Aliamphritea hakodatensis: one gene and its partner. The protein of the gene in region 1 interacts with the protein of each later gene in a pairwise test. Links are inferred from orthologs where the notes say so. Each region holds a gene or a part of one and is shown on either strand. Other genes may lie near its edges. The genes, in order: mrdA and PCI15_RS03065.

The links.
Region 2: the proteins of mrdA (region 1) and PCI15_RS03065 interact in binary tests that used the Escherichia coli proteins (3 or more experiments, as listed by UniProt). The link is inferred for Aliamphritea hakodatensis from one-to-one orthologs.

What each region holds. Positions count from the first base shown.
Region 1 is NZ_AP025281.1:1,011,307-1,020,747, reverse strand. The notes cover bases 2,275-5,198. They hold mrdA (penicillin-binding protein 2), read right to left. Parts: upstream 4,790-5,198; coding sequence 2,759-4,789; downstream 2,275-2,758. Other genes in these bases: rlmH (23S rRNA (pseudouridine(1915)-N(3))-methyltransferase RlmH), read right to left, coding at 4,853-5,198; rodA (rod shape-determining protein RodA), read right to left, coding at 2,275-2,759. Also shown: PCI15_RS04635 (septal ring lytic transglycosylase RlpA family protein), read right to left, coding at 1-533; mltB (lytic murein transglycosylase B), read right to left, coding at 563-1,561; more of rodA, read right to left, coding at 1,623-2,274; more of rlmH, read right to left, coding at 5,199-5,320; rsfS (ribosome silencing factor), read right to left, coding at 5,366-5,707; nadD (nicotinate-nucleotide adenylyltransferase), read right to left, coding at 5,723-6,388; PCI15_RS04600 (glutamate-5-semialdehyde dehydrogenase), read right to left, coding at 6,385-7,638; PCI15_RS04595 (atrophin-1 family protein), read left to right, coding at 7,861-9,441. UniProt on the Escherichia coli protein: Catalyzes cross-linking of the peptidoglycan cell wall. Responsible for the determination of the rod shape of the cell. Is probably required for lateral peptidoglycan synthesis and maintenance of the correct diameter during lateral and centripetal growth.
Region 2 is NZ_AP025281.1:676,107-685,697, reverse strand. What follows is about bases 3,377-6,450. They hold PCI15_RS03065 (penicillin-binding protein 1A), read left to right. Parts: upstream 3,377-3,717; coding sequence 3,718-6,183; downstream 6,184-6,450. Other genes in these bases: PCI15_RS03060 (metallophosphoesterase), read right to left, coding at 6,162-6,450; pilM (type IV pilus assembly protein PilM), read right to left, coding at 3,377-3,555. Also shown: PCI15_RS03090 (type IV pilus secretin PilQ), read right to left, coding at 1-719; PCI15_RS03085 (pilus assembly protein PilP), read right to left, coding at 788-1,342; PCI15_RS03080 (type IV pilus inner membrane component PilO), read right to left, coding at 1,326-1,928; PCI15_RS03075 (PilN domain-containing protein), read right to left, coding at 1,930-2,478; more of pilM, read right to left, coding at 2,494-3,376; more of PCI15_RS03060, read right to left, coding at 6,451-6,959; PCI15_RS03055 (DUF1249 domain-containing protein), read right to left, coding at 6,952-7,392; PCI15_RS03050 (NUDIX domain-containing protein), read right to left, coding at 7,474-8,088; PCI15_RS03045 (EAL domain-containing protein), read right to left, coding at 8,163-9,591. UniProt on the Escherichia coli protein: Cell wall formation. Synthesis of cross-linked peptidoglycan from the lipid intermediates.

The DNA of each region.
Region 1 (9,441 bases):
GCTTCAACTTCAACCCGGCTAACACCGCCACCCAGCATATCGAGTTTTTTGGCTGCGACAAAGGAAAGATCAATAATCCGCCCTTCATGGAACGGCCCGCGGTCATTCACCCGCACAATAATCTTACGGTTGTTCTTCAGGTTTGTGACCTGAACATAGGTCGGCAAAGGTAATGACTTATGGGCAGCCGTCATGGCAAACATGTCATAAATCTCACCATTTGAGGTTTTATGACCATGGAATTTTTTACCGTACCAGGAAGCAATGCCCCGTTCTTTATATCCTGCTGATGAAGGCAGTACATAATAGGTTTTACCAAAGACTTCGTAACGGCTTTTGTTGCCACCACGGCTTTTCGGTTCTACCCGAGGAACAGCATTCGGAATTTTAGACACATCCACATCGGTTTCATCCGGCGGCCGGTCCTGTTTGATCGAGTAACGGCCACCGCCGTCACTGCCACCGCTGCCCGGCAGGTAAGAACAGCCTGCAAGCAGCATAAGCAAAATGCCACCGAATAATGCTCTGAACATGTATTTGCCTTCTTCCGTTGCAATTAAACTTATCGCTTAGCCTTCAGCGCAGCACTTAACTCAAACACCGCCGAAGCATACAGACGGCTGTGGTTATAACGGGTTATTACATAAAAATTATGTAGCCCGAACCAGTCCTGATACTTACCGTCCTTTTCAAGCCGCATTAGACTGACCATTTCAGCATCATCAAGTTCCGCAGCACTGCTGAAATCTCTGGCACGCCACTGCGCCATATTCAGCTTGGGCTTTAAACCGTCGTTAAACCAGTCCTGCTCGGCAGTTGCCGGCGCAATGGCTTTAATCCGTACCGTGCCGCCATTTTTCCAGCCATGTTCGGCAAAATAATTGGCCACACTGCCGATGGCATCTGTAGGATTATTCCAGATGTCCTTTTTGTTGTCGCCATCAAAATCGATCGCATAGCTGTTAAAACTGCTGGGAATAAACTGACCCAGCCCCATCGCACCGGCATAAGAGCCTTTCAGGGATAACGGATCAACACCTTCCGCCCGGGTCAGCAGGAAATATTCTTTAAGTTGCTCCCGGAAAAAAGCCGCCCGGCGGGGATAATCAAAGCCTAACGTAGCCAGCGCATCGACCACCCGGTAGTTACCGGTAATCCGGCCATAACTGGTTTCAATGCCGATGATCGCAACAATGATTTCGGCCGGTACGCCAAACTGCTGCTCAGCTTTTTGCAACGTCTGGCGGTTTTCCTGCCAGAATTTCAGCCCCTGGCTGATACGTTTTTTGGTCAGGAAGAGCTTGCGGTATTCCCCCCAGGTCAGGCGTTTTTCCGCCGGACGGGACATCGCTTTAAGAATGCTCTTCTGCTTTTTAGCCTGATCCAGCACCTGTTCCAGTTCCGCTTTGGAAAACCCCTGTTCAACCAGTTCACTGATCAGGGCCTGCGCTTCCGGCCGCTGTGTATAATTCTCAGCCGTTTTGGCTACTGAAGTGCCTGACACTGCCAGTAAGCAGCTAACCCCTATGCCTGTACAGGCGCGTAATATATTCCGTTTCACCCTGATACCCTTTAACTGTGTGCATCTGCCGGGAGGAAGACACTTCCCGGCTGTATAATTATTAGCGTTTGATCATCTGCCGGTGGGTGTGAACAGACATCAGCAAGCCGAAACCGGCCATCAGCGTTACGATGGATGTTCCACCATAGCTCACCAGCGGTAACGGTACCCCCACAACGGGAAGCAGGCCGCTCACCATGCCTATATTCACAAACACGTAGACAAAAAATGTCAGGGTGACACTGCCAGCAACCAGACGGCCAAAGCTGTCCTGCGCCTGCACGGCAATTATCAGCCCCCGGGCAATGATCATTACATACAGCGATAAGAGTATCAGCACACCGACCATGCCCTGCTCTTCTGCCAGTACCGCGATAATAAAGTCGGTATGGCTCTCAGGCAGGAAGTCTAACTGTGACTGGGTTCCCTGAAACCAGCCCTTACCGGAAATGCCCCCGGAACCGATGGCCGCCTTGGACTGGATAATATTCCAGCCGGCCCCCAGAGGATCGCTTTCCGGATCAAGAAACGTCAGTACCCGCTGTTTCTGGTAATCCTTCATCACCATCCATAAGCCGGGCAGACCCGCTGCCGCAACCGCCAGCGCACCGAAGATATACCGCCAGTAAATACCGGACAGCAGGAGAACAAAAATACCGGATGCAGCAATCAGCAACGATGTCCCCAGGTCCGGCTGTTTCATGATCATCACCACCGGCACAAACACTAGGCCCAGCGAGATGAATATGTGCTTAAAGCTTGGCGGTAACGCCCGCTTGGCAAGGTAACCCGCCACCATCAGGGGCAGCACCAGCTTCATAATTTCAGAGGGCTGAAAACGAAAACCCGGCAAGGCTATCCAGCGCTGGGCACCTTTTGCCCCGACACCAAACAGCAGAACACCGACCAGCAGGGCAATGCCCAGTACGTACAGTATAGGCGCCCAGTGCGCAAAGAAACGTGGCCGGAACTGTGCCAGAAGGACCATCACAGCAAAGCCAGCACCGAGCCGGATACCCTGCCGGGTCACGTAGTCCATATCCCCACCGGAAGCACTGTAGAGAATCAGTAATCCGTAACTGCACAGCATCAGCAGCAGGACTAACAGCCAGGCGTCCAGATGGGTGTAGGACCAGAGCCCCCGACGGCGGGCCAGATGCGGCTGCGCCTCTGGCATCGTGCGTTCAAAATCACGCATTACAGGGCCTCCGCTGCGGTTATCCGGTCAGCCGGCCGAGTTGCCGGTAAAGCCGCTTTCTCTGCCGCTGCCGCCTGCGCAGCAATCAGATCATTCTGTTCAAACTCAAAAAACGCATCCATGACTTCCCGGGCAACCGGTGCTGCAGTACTGGAACCACCTCCGCCGTTTTCAACAATCACCGCCACGGCAATTTTCGGGTCGTCCACCGGCGCAAATGCAACAAACAGCGCATGGTCACGGTGCCGCTCAGCCAGTTTTTCGGCGTCGTAGGTTTCATCCTGTTTAATCCCGACAACCTGAGCGGTACCGGTTTTACCGGCAATCTGAAAATCAATGCCGGTACCGATACGGCGGGCCGTACCCCGCTCGCCGTGTACCACCGCAACCATGCCGTCGATAATGTCATTCCAGTAAGCCGGCGTGTTCAGCTTCACATCAGGCATTTTTTTACCTTTACTCGGAATACTGATCACACTCTCTTCAAGCGGTTGCCCCGGCTGCACCGACTGACTGCTGACAGTCACCAGACGGCCGTCCGTATCCTGCCTGATCTGCATGCCTTTATCTTTGGTAATGATGTTCTTCAGCATGGTCGGCTGCTTCCATTCACCCCGGTTTGCCAGCACCATTGCAGAGGCCGCCAGCTGCAGCGGTGTCGCCAGCATCCAGCCCTGCCCGATACTCAGATTAAGCGAATCCCCCGGGAACCAAGAGCCCCGGCCGGTACGTTTTTTCCATTCACGGGACGGTAAGATTCCCGGCAGGGCCTCCGGTAAATCAAGGCTGGTCACCTGCCCGAAGCCAAACTTATCCAGATAGCCGGACATCACGTCCACGCCGGCCCGGTTCGCCACATCGTAGAACCAGACGTCACATGACTGATACAGCGCCATGCTCAGCCCGACCCGGCCATGGCCGCCCCGTTTCCAGTCACGGTAACGCCGTCCGCCCTTGCTCAGGGTCATGAAACCCGGGTCCCAGACCGTATGGGCCGGGCTGACAACGCCGCTGTCGATCACACTCATCGCCACCACAGGTTTAATGGTAGAGCCCGGCGGATACTGGCCCCGCAAGGCGCGGTTAAACAGTGGCAGATCTTCAGATTCACGCAGCGCGGTGTAGTTCTTCTGGCTGATCCCGGTGACAAACATATTCGGGTCATACCCCGGCGTACTGACCAGTGCCAGAATGCCGCCGGTTTGCGGATCAATCGCCACCACAGACGCCCGGCGCTCACCCAGCAGCTTCTCCGTTGCCTGCTGTAAACGGATATCCAGGTTAAGCACAATGTCTTTCCCCGGAACCGGATCCGTGCGTTCCAGCACCCGCATTACCCGGCCGCGGGCATTGGTTTCCACCTTGTGGTGACCAACGGTGCCGTGCAGTAATGGCTCGTAAAACTTCTCAATGCCCAGCTTGCCGATATAGTGCGTCGCGCTGTAATTGGTCGGATCTACCCGTTTCAGTTCTTTCTCGTTGATCCGTCCCACATAGCCCAGCGCATGCACCAGACTGGCCCCGTAGGGATAGTAGCGGATCAGATCCGCTTCCACCTGCACGCCGGGCAAACGGTAATAATTCACACCGATTTTGGCGATTTCTTCAGGGGTCAGCCGGAAACGTAACGGCACGGTTTCATACGGGCGGCGGCGCTGCTTAAGACGTTTACGGAAGGTTTTCAGCTGCCGTTCCGTGACCGGAATCAGCTTTTGCAACTCAGTGAGGACCGTTTCAAGATCCTCCACTTCCTCTTTCATGATGGTAACGCTGTAGCTGGGGCGGTTATCCGCCAGCAGAATCCCGTTACGGTCATAGATCAGCCCACGTGTGGGTGCCACCGGCTGCAACTGGATACGGTTATCATCGGAAAGGGCTGCCTGATGGTCATATTCCACCACCTGCAGATAATAGAGTCGGCCGATCAGCACCCCAAGCAGGATGCAGACGATCACAAAGGCGATCAGCGCCCGGGACAGGAAGGTATTTCCTTCTTTTGTGTGATCCTTCAGGCTTTCAAGTACGGCCATGTGTATACAGTAATGTCGTCAGCGTTAAACCGTCCGGCCACCCTGTGGCCGGCGGTTGTGTCACTATTTGTGATATGGATGCCCCTGGATAATGCTCCAGGCCCGGTAAATCTGTTCTGCCAGCAATATACGCACCAGCGGGTGCGGTAATGTCAGCCCTGACAAAGACCATTTCTGATCGGCCTGCGCCAGGCATTCCGGCGCCAGCCCGTCCGGGCCGCCCACCAGCAAGCTGACGTTCTGGCCAGACATCTGCCAGTCCTCTGCCTGTTCTGCCAGCTGTTCGGTGCTCCAGTTTTTGCCGCCAACCTCAAGCGCAACCACCCGGTCACCCTTTCCGATTGCCGCCAGCATGGCTTCACCTTCCTGGCGTTTGGCACGGGCAATATCTGCCCCCTTACCCCGGTGGCCAGACTGAATCTCAATGATCTCCATCGCAAACTCAGCCGGCAAACGTTTCAGATATTCCTGGCAACCTTCGGTCACCCATTTCGGCATCTTGGTGCCAACCGCAATCAGGCGAATCTTCATAGCAGCGGTCTGTACTCCGTGCGGGTTAAAGACACTGAAAACACATCAGCTCTTAGTATCGACTTCGTCGAAGCCCCAGAGTTTCTCAAGATCGTAAAAACTTCTCGCATCCGGCATCATCACGTGCACAATCGCATCGCCCAGATCCACCAGCACCCACTCACCGGTGTCCTGACCTTCGATACCCATTGGCAGCATACCGCTGGCTTTTACCTGCTCCAGAACGTGCTGGCCAATTGACTGCACGTGGCGCTTAGAGGTACCGCTGGCAATGATCATACGGTCAGTGACCGTCGACTTCTCGCTGACGTCCAGCTCAACGATGTCCTTCGCTTTCATATCTTCAAGGGCATCATGTATAACATTGATCATCTGATCTAATTCCATTGGTTAATCTTTACCTTACTTTGATTTACAGCCATACAGCTGCTGTTGTTGGATATACTGCCAGACGCTGTCCGGGAGCAGATAACGGGGAGAATGCCCCTCGCTCACCAGCGTGCGTATCTGTGTGGCAGAAATGGCCAGCGGCGTCAGCTCATGAAAAATCACATGCCCCGCCGGCTCAGTTAAAATTTTCTGTTTATCCGTGACTTCATGTACCCGGGTAAACGCCTTCATCTGCTCACCGGGCTGATATACCCAGCCAGGCCGCTTAACAACCACAATATGGGCCAGCCGGATCAGCTCCTGCCAGCGGTCCCAGCCCGGCAGCGACAGGTAAGCATCCATTCCCAGTATCATACACACTGGCACATCTGCCCCCAGCTCAGCGCGCAGGGATTCAAGGGTCAGTACTGTGTATGAAGGTTTTTCCGATGACACTTCCCGGGCATCAGCATATAAACCGGGCTCCGCTGCCACCGCCTGTTCAACCATTGCCAGACGCTGTTCAGACCCGGCCCCCGGCTGCTGACGGTGCACCGGCACTTTTGACGGCATCAGTGCGACCTGATCAGCATTCAGCCAGTCACGGATTTCCAGCGCCGTACGCAGATGGCCATTATGGATGGGGTCAAAAGTCCCACCCATAAACGCACAGACAGCAGGCTTAACAGTGTTGCTCACTGACGAATATGGCCGTCACCCAGCACCACATACTTCTGGGATGTCAGACCATCCAGCCCCACCGGGCCACGGGCATGAATCTTATCGGTAGAAATGCCAATCTCAGCACCCAGACCGTATTCAAAACCGTCAGCAAAGCGGGTGGACGCGTTCACCATCACTGAGCTTGAATCCACCTCACGCAGGAAGCTGCGGGACTTGGTGTAGTTCTCAGTAATGATGGCATCCGTATGGTGTGAACCGTAACGGTTGATATGGGCAATCGCTTCATCCATATCCGCCACCAGCTTAATCGCAAGGACAGGTGCGAGATACTCGGTCGCCCAGTCCTCTTCCGTCGCGGCAGTGGCAAACGGCAGCACCTCAAGAGTCCGTTCGCAGCCACGCAGTTCAACACCTGCTGCCCGGTAACGTTCTGCCAGTTCCTGAAGCACTTCAGTGCGGGACTCATGCACCAGCAGGGTTTCCATGGTGTTACAGGTACCGTAGCGGTGAGTTTTCGCATTCAGCGCAACATTCACTGCCTTAGCATGATCCGCTTCGTCATCAATATACACATGGCAGATACCATCAAGATGTTTGATAACAGTCACCTTGGCGTCACGGCTGACCCGTTCAATCAGGCCTTTGCCGCCCCGCGGTACAATCACATCCACATACTCAGGCATGGTAATCAGCTCACCCACCGCAGCACGATCAGTGGTTTCCACCACCTGCACCGCATGCTCAGGCAAGCCAACTTCCTTCAGGCCTGCTTTAATGCATTCGGCAACCGCCGCATTACTGTGAATCGCTTCAGAACCGCCACGCAGAATGGTGGCATTGCCGGATTTCAGACACAGGCTGGCCGCTTCTACCGTCACATTCGGACGTGACTCATAGATAATACCGATGACACCAAGCGGTACCCGCATTTTACCGACCTGAATACCGCTGGGCAGATAATTCATATCCGTAATCGCGCCGGTGGGATCTGGCAAAGCGGCAACCTGCCGTAAACCCTCGATCATGGTATCGATCTGACTGGACTTAAGCTGCAGACGATCCAGCATCGCAGCGTCGAGACCATTCGCCTCGCCCTGCGCCAGATCTTTGGCATTGGCCTCAACCAGCGCATCACGGGACGCATCAATCGCATCAGCCATCGCCAGTAAAGCACGGTTTTTAAGGCCGGTATCGGCTTTTGCAATAGCACGGGAAGCAACCCGCGCCTGCTGACCCAGCTGGGCCATATATTCAGTTACATTCATGGTGTACCCCTTGGAGATGGGGCATTATACCCCGGGGCTCTGGCAGGAAAAAGGCCTGATCCGTCCGACAAATCAGGAATCACAATCCGGCAATAAAAGCGCCCGCAGGGACAGACAGCCGCCCCGGCTAACTGCTATTATCTCCCGGCTGGAGAATAGCAGCCTGATCCTTGCCAAAACCGGAGCAGATTGACTGCGTAAGTGTTAATTAAACAGATACCTATGAAGCCTCTATCAAACAAAGCCACACAACTTATGCTGAATACTTCCCGGCAACGCCCGCAGCTGCAACTGACCATCATCGTTGCTGTCTGCCTGTTCCTGGGTATTTTTCTGGCAGGCTTCTATCTGAACCTGGTGGCTGAACGGGTCGCCGAACAGCAAACCCATCAGCGCGGACAGCTGCTGGCGGAACAGACCGGCGCGCTGATCAAACCGGCGATTCTTGCCAATGACCCGGTCAGTCTTAACTACCAGCTCAATCAGCTGGTGCGGCAGGATTATATCGATGCCATCAGCGTCAGCACCCCGGCGGACAAACTGCTGGCCCGGGCCGGCAATGCCCACCGGCTCGGCACCCTGACACGCAACATCACCATTACCCAGCAGGGCGAAAGTCTGGCCAACCTGACCCTGGTGCTGAACCCCACTGAACAGTACCTGCAATTCAGGGGGTTGCTGCTGCAGGCCCTGATTCTGGCGCTGATCATCGCGATCATCTGTATATTACTGACCTGGCAGCTGGCGGCCCGACTGCCCGCAACCCAGGGCAGTAAACAGCTCCCCCCCGCAGAAGACGATGAGCAACAGGAAGCCTTTCAGGCGCAATTAGCTAGCCACTCAGCCCGACACAGCACACCCGTTCCGGCAATCGCTACTCCGGCAGTCGCAGACCTGTTTGAACAGTCCGGCAACCAAACACATCAGCCCGCACCGCCCTCTGCGCCGGATGCTCTGGTGGACTTACTTAAACCGGATACTGATACCCCGAACATCCCCAGCTTTGCCCCTTCGGAGCCACTGCCTGAAACACCGCAGGCAAACACGCCACCGGCGCCGATCATTGAAGAACTGGAAATCCCTCAGGAAGCGAATATACCCACCGTGCAGCCACCCCCGCAGGAACAGGCCGACAACAACCGGCCAAGCATTCTTAAAAACCCACTGTTCGACCAGGACACCGGTGAAGTGCAGCTCGATCTGTATGCCTTCGAGCAGGAACTGGAAATGATCGTCAATGCCGAGGAAGCCGGATACCTGCTGTATCTGGATCTGACGTCAGGGCATGCGGAAAATCTCTCGTCTGCGGAACTGGAACAGACGCAGGACTACTACACCCGGATGCTGGAAATGGTCATTGCTATTTATCAGGGCGAAATTACCCGCCTGAGTAACGGCGATCTGCAACTGGCGTTCCTGCGCCCCAACCCGGAAGATGCCCACGGCATCAACGCGATCTGTGCCAGCCAGCTGTTTAACCGCCTGTACAAAGCATTTAACCAGCAGCGCATCCGCCGGATGCAGCCCATTCTGAACCTGCACATGGCCATCGTTCGCGGTCACTATAAAAAGCTGCCCCGTCTGCAGGAAGAAGCCCGCTATCTGACCCGCTCGACCGACAGCAACGAACTGATCAGCCATACCGCTCTGAGTGAAGCGCCGGACCTGAAAATCAGCCTGCTGGCCGGGGCCGATATCGAACGGTCTGAGGAAGATAAGGTACTGCTCAGAGCAGTCAATGAAAGTTACCAGAAGCTGCTGGACAAACAGGCCCAGCACTTACTGAAAAAACTGCCTTTCTGA
Region 2 (9,591 bases), 340 kb from region 1 along the record:
TCAGCGGAGGGTTTCACTAAGATACTGGTATTCTCACCGCTCGCCATAGAATCAATAAACATAACAGGCGTAGCAAAATCCTGAACATCAACCCGTTGTTGCAACGCCTGCGACAGAGCAACGCCCACCAGATTCACAACGATGTTATTGCCTTCTTCAACAATATCCACACCCGCAGTGTTATCAGAAAGGGTGATCACCACCCGGCCACCACCTTCCGGTGTTCGTTCAAAATCTACTCCCTGAACACGGGTACGCTGCTCTTTACTCGGATCAGTGTTACCGGAAGCATCCGTTTCTGTGACAGTACTTTTGCCGTTAGATGCCACTTTAGCATCCTGTTTACTCTGATCACCCACAACGACAAATAAACTGTTACCATCAGCGTAAGTATCGTAAGCAGTGGCTTCATAGAGATTCATCACTACCCTCAAACGCCCAGGCACCTGAGCAAAATTCACACTGCGTACCTTACCGTTCTCTATATCCAGGGTACGTATATCCTGACTGTTCTCCACTCCCCACAGATCCAGCACTAACCGGGCAGGGCTGTTCGTCAGATACGCTTTAGGGACGGCAGGTGGTACATCAAAATCAAACCGCATTTCCAGTTTATCATTTGGCAGGCTAACAAATGATGACTTTAATAACTGCGCATCAGCAGCCAGTGATAACTGCGTAACACATACAAAGAACAATGTACTGATAACTTTAGCCATATAGCAAAATACATTTTTCGAAGCATATAATGCGGCACTGAACCGATAAAACTGCTGCTGTAAAATCATCATTCTTCATCCATTACTATGCTGCGCTGTCGGGTCATCCATCCACCGCGGCCATTCGGCACGATCTCTTTCAGTTCAATAAACCCGTTACTCACTGTCATTACCTGACCGTAATCAAGCCCCATATAATCACCATTACTGACACGGTGGACTTCGCCTTCATTATCTTTAATCAGCGCCCAGCGTTTATTGCTCATACCGATCGTTCCCACCATCTTCAGAGAATCCAGGGAAAACTCTTCCAGATAGGATTTAGGGCGATCAGAATCAGGCCTTAAACCATTATCTACAATAGCAACGTCTTTTGACTCATGACTGGTGTCGTTTATCTGAACCAGACTCTGAAACGGATCACGCAGGCTTGCGCCTTCATATACAAAACTATGGTAAGGCTTAAACTCCGGTAAAGGCTTAATCGGCGGAGCCTTAGCCTGCCGAACCTGCTGAACAAACTGACGCAAATCATCCGGGTCTTCGACCCAGACACAGGCGGTCATCATAAACGTCAGCGCGATAATGAAAACGCCCTTTAAATACTTAATTACTGTCATCATAACGGTAAGTCTTTGCACTGATATTCATTGATAACGAACCATTGCCCGGAACAATTTTGTAATCATGTAAGGTTACGATTCGCGACAGTGCCGCGACACCACTCACGAACTGACCTAACTGGTGATAGGCCCCGGTTACCTGAATATTAATAGGTAATTCAATATAAAACTTACTCTTTTGCTCTGCCGCCAGCTGGATCACCTGTATATCCAGCCCGCTGGAACGGCCTATTTCAGAAATATCCTCAAGTAAGCCCGGCACTTCTTTCTCTGTAGGCAACTGCTTCAGAAGTTCAGTAAACTGCCCCTGAACATCCGCCATCTGTTTTCTCAGCGCAGCCAGATTCGCCACCTGCCCGGCTTTAGCCTGCACCTGCTGTTTCAAGCCTGTTTCAGCAGAAATCTCATTATTCAAACGTTTTTCCGCATCTGAAATATGCAGATAAACACCGCCGGCCACCACCGCAGAAAATACAAGCAGATAACAGATAACCTTGACACCAACCGGCCAGTTCCCCGCCTGACTGAAATCAAGGTTATCCGGATCAAAGCCTTTAAAACTGTTCGCCAGTTTATCCATACTCATATCAGTTCGCCTCACCCAGGGACGGTTTCAAAACAGGCACGGTCAGATTGAACTGTTTCATACTGTCCGCATTTGCAACCTTCGTCAGATTAGGTTCACCAAACCACACACTGGCATAAATCTGGCGCATCAGAGATGAAACATCGGCACTTTTCTGTGCTCTGCCATCAAGAGTAATCTCATCACCACGCCTCGTAAGAGACAAATACAACACACCATCTGGCTGAACTCTGACCAACTCATCAAAATTGCGGACAATCAGTGGTCGGCTGGACTGTAAATCCTGAATGGCTTTTAAACGGTCAGTCAGACGTGCCCGTTTGATATTCAGTTCTTTAATCTCAGCTAGCTGTACATCCAGCTGGGCAATTTCACTGTTCAGATAGTTATTTCTTATCCGTTGACGATCCGTCTGAAAATCAAAATAAAACCCTATCAGCAGCACAACCGCCACGGCCAGAAACGCACTCGACAACACATTCACCATGAACTGTTTCTGTCGCTGGGCAGCTTTTTCTTCCCGCCAGGCCCTGAGGTTTATTTTTGCCATTCGTCGTCCTATTAATCAGTGCTCGAAGCTTCGCAGCGACATACCACAGGCTTTTACCAGTGACGGCGCATCATACGCCAGCCTGGCAGGGTTTATTTTCGAGTCCACATCCATCCCGGCAAACGGATTGGCCAGTTCGGTCGGCACGCCAACCTCCTCTGCAACAATATCAGCCAAACCATCAATTGTTACACCGCCACCCTGTAAACATAGCTTAGTCAACTGGTTATGAGCGCCTGATGAATAAAAAAACTGCAACGCACGGGAAATTTGCTGGCTGATTGTGCTGCGGAACGGCAGCACAACCGTTTCCATCAGTTCATCACTTAACTCACCGTTACGTAACTGATGTTCTATATCCGCAGGTACAAGTCCTGTCTGTTGCTGCAGCAGATGATTCAAATCATTACCGCCAAAAGCCTGCTCCCGGTTATAAACAATCTGATTATTCCTGAACACATTCAGCGTCAGGGTTGCTGCACCAATATCAACAAGACCAACCAGTGCCTGATCATCGGCACCATCCAGTACCAGCAGAGGATACACCCGCTCAATACAGAAACTGTCAACATCAACAACCTGGCAATTCAGGTCAGCTCCGTTAATCGCATCTTCACGTTTTTCAACATCGTTACTTCGGCAGGCAACCAACAACACTTCGTTCAGGCCGGCATTGGAAGGCGACGGGCCCAGGACTTCAAAGTCCAGTGCCACTTCATCGAGGGGGTAAGGAATAAAACGGTCAGCCTCAATCTTAACCTGTTCTTCCAGGTCAAACTCTGTAAAGGAATCACTCAACTCAATGGTTTTAGAAATAACCGCTGAAGAAGGTACTGCAGTCACTGCCTGCTGAAGCGGCTTATTGCAGATTTTCAGGCCGCGTTCAATCACTTCTGAAACAAGGCCGACATCCTGAATACTGTTATCGATAACAGCGGTCGCAGGAAGGGGAGAAATTGCATACGCATCAACCCGCAGGTCGTCTCCCCGTTTAGACAGTGCAACCATTTTCACTGATGATGTCCCTATATCAACACCTACCCAGCCCTTTTCCTGCTTTTTCAGAAAGCTCAACACAATAAGTAATCCTTTAAAACAGCCAGCTTGAGATAAAATATAGTTCTGATCTTAAATATATATAAATTTCAACGTTGTTTCACTAGTGACCATTACTTAGATACAGATATAATAACTCGGCAGCAAGCGAACTTTCTTTAAAATCACAATAAAAAGATATTAATGAAACTTATATTAAAAATCGGCCTGACATTATCTCTTGTAGGAATGATCCTGGGTTTAGCAGTATTTGGCGGTGCCTACTACCATTACGCACCAAAATTGCCGGACGTACAGACCCTGAAAGACGTCAAACTGCAAACGCCGTTACGCATTTACTCGGCAGATGAAAAACTGATCGCTGAGTTTGGCGAAAAACGCCGTACCCCCATCAGTTTTGATCAGGTCCCGCAAACCTTCATAAATGCTCTGCTTGCTGCCGAGGACCGCAATTTCTTCAATCATTTCGGTATTGACGTGAAAGGACTTGCCCGTGCCGCTTACCAACTTGCCAGCAGCGGCAAGATAAAAAGTGGTGGCAGTACGATCACCATGCAGGTTGCCAAAAACTATTTCCTGACCCGGGAACGTTCCTTTGTCCGTAAATTCAATGAGATTCTCCTGTCGCTCCGGATTGAGCAGGAGCTAAGTAAAGAACAGATATTCGAGCTCTATATAAATAAAATCTATCTGGGACACCGGTCTTACGGGATCCAGGCTGCTGCGAATATTTACTACGGCAAAAACATTGATGAACTCAGTGTTGCCCAATACGCCATGATTGCCGGCTTACCCAAAGCCCCTTCAGCCTACAACCCCATTACTAATCCGACCCGGGCACTGGAGCGCCGCAACTGGATTCTGAAGCGCATGCACTCGCTGAGCTTTATCGATGACCAGGCCTATGAAGAAGCAGTTTCGGCTCCGGTCACCGCTGAATATCACGGCACTCAGATCGAACTCTACGCGCCATACGTGGCCGAAATGGTTCGTAACCGCCTGTATGAGCATTTCCAGGATGCACTGTATACCGATGGCCTGAAGGTCTACACAACTTTAGACAGCTCAATGCAGGTCGCCGCCAACAAAGCCCTTGAAAAAGGTCTGCTTGCTTACACTGAACGCCATGGGTATTTCGGACCGGAAGCAACCACCGAAGACCTTACTGAAGAAGGGCTGAAAGCATTCTTCAAGAAACAGACCGTATATGGCAGCCTTTTACCGGCAGTTATTACTGAAGTTGGTGAGCAAAGCGCGACTGCCCGTTTACGGTCCGGTGAAGATATTGCCCTGGACTGGGAAAACTTAAGCTGGGCAAAAGCCTATAAAGGGCCGAACCGAATGGGTGCGGCACCAAAGCAGGCCACCGACATTCTGACTGTTGGTGACATGGTGCGGGTAATACCGGGTGAAGAAGAAAACACCTGGCACCTGACTCAGATCCCCCATGTACAGGGAGCATTTGTAGCACTGGCACCGAAAGACGGTGCACTGAACGCACTGGTTGGCGGCTTTAACTTTGTGCATAACAAGTTTAACCGCGCAACCCAGGCATTACGCCAGCCTGGCTCTAACTTTAAACCGTTTATCTATGCTTCTGCGCTGGAGCAGGGCTTTACGCCCGCGACCACCATCAATGACGCCCCGGTTGTCCTGAACGATAATGACCTCGAAGCCAGCTGGCGTCCGGAAAATTACAGTAAAAAATTCTATGGTCCCACCCGCCTTCGTGAAGCCCTGTATCGCTCACGCAACCTGGTATCCATACGGATTTTACGTTCGATTGGTATCGATACAGCAACGGATTACCTGACCGGCTTCGGTTTTGATAAAACACGTATTCCACAAAACCTGTCTCTGTCACTGGGCAGCGCCGACGTGACTCCACTGGAACTGGTGACCGGTTACGCCGGCCTGGCAAATCAGGGGTACAAAATCACACCTTATTTCATAAACCGGATGGAAAATGCCGCCGGTAAAACCCTCTATCAGGCACAGCCTGCTACAGTCTGCCCGGGCTGCGAATATTCTCAGCCGTCCAGCAGCATTCCGAGCAGTATCGAAGCAATTGATCTGAGCACCGTTCAGGAAGCCGCAACCGCCGCCGGTGACGACACCGATAAGCTACAGCTTTCCGGGAGTAAAATCTCACAATTGCCGATTGCTGCGCAAATTATGGAGCCACAGGCTGCCTATATGATCTATGACATCATGCAGGATGTGATAACCCATGGTACCGGCCGCCGGGCCCTTAGCCTGAAGCGGACGGATCTTGCCGGCAAAACAGGCACCACTAACGATCAGAAAGACGCCTGGTTCTCTGGCTTTAATAAAGACGTAGTTGCCACCGCCTGGGTTGGCTTTGATCAGCCATCCACACTGGGACGCCGGGAGTTCGGTGGCAGTGCAGCACTGCCAATCTGGATCGATTTCATGGAAGTAGCCCTGGCAAACAGCCCTGACGAAGCCGTCACGAAACCGGACGGCATCATTTCCCGTCGCATCGATCCGGAGACAGGCTTACTTGCCTACCCGGGGCAGGAAAATGCGGTGTTTGAAATATTCCCGGCGGATAAAGTACCGACTGAAGTTGCAACCGGCCCTGGCCAGGCTGCAGGTGGTGAAAGTCAGACCGACGATATATTCTGATCATCAGCCAGGTTAAAGCGTTTAACCTGGCTGATAATTTCACCGCGTTCAGATAACTCTAGTAACCGGTAAGCAGGTGCCTGCAACGCGGGCATATCCTCCAGAGTCATCTCATCACAGCGCTTTTTGAACTGTACAGAAGACGCCGGGCAACTCATCACATCCACTCCCTGATACTGCCATCGCCACTCCTGATGGACATGGCCGCAGATGATACCCCGCACCTGCCTGTAATCTTTTAACAGCTCCCAGAACTGATCCGCATCCGCCAGCATTATCGGATCCTGCCAGCCACTCTCAACGGATACAGGATTATGATGCAGAACGATCAGACAGTGCTTATGACTGTATTCATCGAGCGTTTGCCGCAAAAAGGCCAGCTCTGTCTGTCCCAATGCTCCACTGCCCCGCCCATCCGGTTCCGAGGTACTGTTCAGCAGGATCAGACACCAGTCCCGGGCTTGTATTACCCGGCGGTTCAGACGTTCACCGCAGGCTTGCATCAAAGCAGTATCATCATGGTTCCCGGGAATCCAGGCAGTATCAAAAGGCACTGACTCCAGCTTAACCGTCAGACGCCGGTATGCATCAGCCCCACCATGGTGGACGATATCGCCCGTTAGCAACAACAGCGTTTCTTCCGGCAAGGTACTGTTAAGATGAGTAAGCAACTGATCTAACTGAGTTTCGACATCCTGGTGCCGATACAGTTGTGAGGGATCATTCTGCAAATGACAGTCCGTCACCTGCACCAGTTTTACGGTTGGATTAATCAAAAGAAAATACGGCTTCGGTTACATGACCATGATTCAGGCAGTGGTTAAGCCATTCACCAAGGTACTGATTTAATTGTGCTTTTTCATCAGGGTGGCGCATATCCATATTCGGATACTGATAAACACCACGCAACTGCTTCCCCCGGACAATACAGATAACTTCAGCCGCACGGGCGTCATGGTACATTCTTACCAGCAAACAGGGTGCTTTCAGCCAGTCATGCGCAAGCAAATGGCTGACCCGTACCGTGGTTGTATAGGTAAAGCGCTCTTCAACCTGTAAACGGACCGCGCTGTGCTGGTCCTGCCAGTGAATTTCAAACTCACGCTCATCGCAGTTATCAAAATCCGGCAGCAAACGCATGAGACGCACGTAGTTCGCCTCACAATCAGCCATCTGCTTTACAATATCCGGTATATAACGTCTGCGCATAAATTCGCTTATCTGATTGATTGTTCTTCACCGCCAGAAATATCTGACAACATCAGGCATAAAATGCTGAAAGCCACTAAATTACCGCCAGGTTTGCAGCACTTTATCTAAATTCAGCTGCAACCACTGCAATGCAATAATGGTTCCGGCATTATCGATTACCCCTCGCGCAACCAGAGCCCCTGCCTCTTCCAAGGGTATCACATGTACTTTAATATCTTCGCCTTCGTCTTCCAGCCCGTGCAAACCACCAAGCGTGGTAGCATCAACCCGGGCACAAAAGAGATCAACATATTCATCACACCCGCCAACACTCGGGGAGTAACGTGTTATCGGCAGCAGATCCTTGATAATAGCACCTGCTTCCTCAACTGCCTCCCGGATGGCCACATCCTGAGCAGTTTCACCCGGCTCGACCATCCCGGCCACTAACTCAAGCAGCCAGGGGCTGGGCGATTTATCCACCGCGCCGATCCGAAACTGCTCAATCAGCACCACTGCCTTCTGCAGAGGATCAAATAACAGCACACAAACCGCATCACCCCGGTGCAGCAACTCCCGCTGAATACTGATGTTCCCACCGGCAAACCGTGCATGACGGATCTGCAACTCAGATACCTTAAAAAAACCCCGGTATAGGGTTTTACTGGCGATGATTTCAACATCATCACGTGAAAAGCCTGGCTGCCAGGTCATAGGATCACCCCGAATAATTATCAGGAAGTTACTGTAACACAGGATGCCAAACCGATAAGTAAAACCACAATAAGCTAAACGCGGGCCAGCTCACCTTCAGCGCTGCTCAGTCTGCGACGGCGGGACACGAAAACATAACTGCCATCCGCTTTTTTTGCCTGTTTCTTCGCCTGTGCGGCCAACTCTGCAACCTCATGATAACTGAGACATGAGTAAGGATCAGGGTGTACAACACCGACAGACAAACTGAGAACAGGGAAAAAACTTGATTCACCGGACCGACCCTGAGACCAGACACCGCCCTGCTCCAGATCCTGCGGGCTATAGTATTCACGTACAGAAAGATCAAACTCAGCAATGATACTTTGGCAGCGGGACAGCCAGTCTTCACAGCGGAACACCACCACAAAATCATCGCCGCCCACATGCCCTGTAAAATTATCACCGCTGGCAAACCGGGTTAACAGGCTGCCCAGTTGCTGAATCAGCAAGTCACCTTTTACGTATCCGTAAGCATCATTAAACGGTTTGAAATAGTTAATATCAAAATACGCTACCCGAAAATCATCTGTACGCTTCAGCAAGCTGTCAATCTCCCTGCTGATCGGGACGTTACCCGGCAACAGGGTAAGCGGATTAGCATAACGGGCATTGCGGATTTTTAACTCAGTAATTTTTTTCAGCAGATCGCGGACATCTCCCAACCCCAGATATAACCCGTTCCGGGTAATTACCAACCCCTGATTCAGATACACCGCATCCTGCTCGGTGACCATCTGCGACACATTTTCCAGTGACATATCACTTTCAATGATCAACGCATCGTCCATCATAACGGACACTGGCTTCTGCTCGTACAGCGCCCGGCCATACTGTGTCGAAAACAGCTCCAGCAGCTTCGCGCGGGTAATAGTCCCCACAGGTCTGCCATCTTCCAAAACCGCCAAAGCATTATAGGCCGGGTTGTCCCTGAACAGACGGCTGGCCAGTTGTAATTCGTCACTTTGCGCCAGAGATGGTGCCGGCTGAACCAGCACAGAGGCAGTCTCAGCCATATCAGGGTCCAGATCCCCCCTTGGCCGTTTCGGCAACCAGGCATATTCCTGCGGAGCATCCACAGGACGTTGTGTGGGCCGCCCCAGATAAAACCCCTGCCCGATTGTTACACCCAGCTCCTTCAGCGTCAGCAATTCCGACTGGGTTTCAATTCCTTCGGCAATGATTGAGCAACCGATCCCGTTAGCGATGCCGCAGATAGATTTTACAAACTGGCGTTTGATCGGCTCACGGTCAACATTATGGACAAAATGTTTATCAATTTTGACGATATTCGGCTGCAGCTCAGACCACAGTTTCAGGCCCGAATAGCCGCTGCCAAGATCGTCTATGGCGATATTAAATCCCATCCCCCTGTAATGCTGAACCGCCTCAAGTGTCAGACCATACTGATCAAAAGGATGCTGTTCAGATAACTCGATGACGATTGCCTGCTGAGGTATGTCC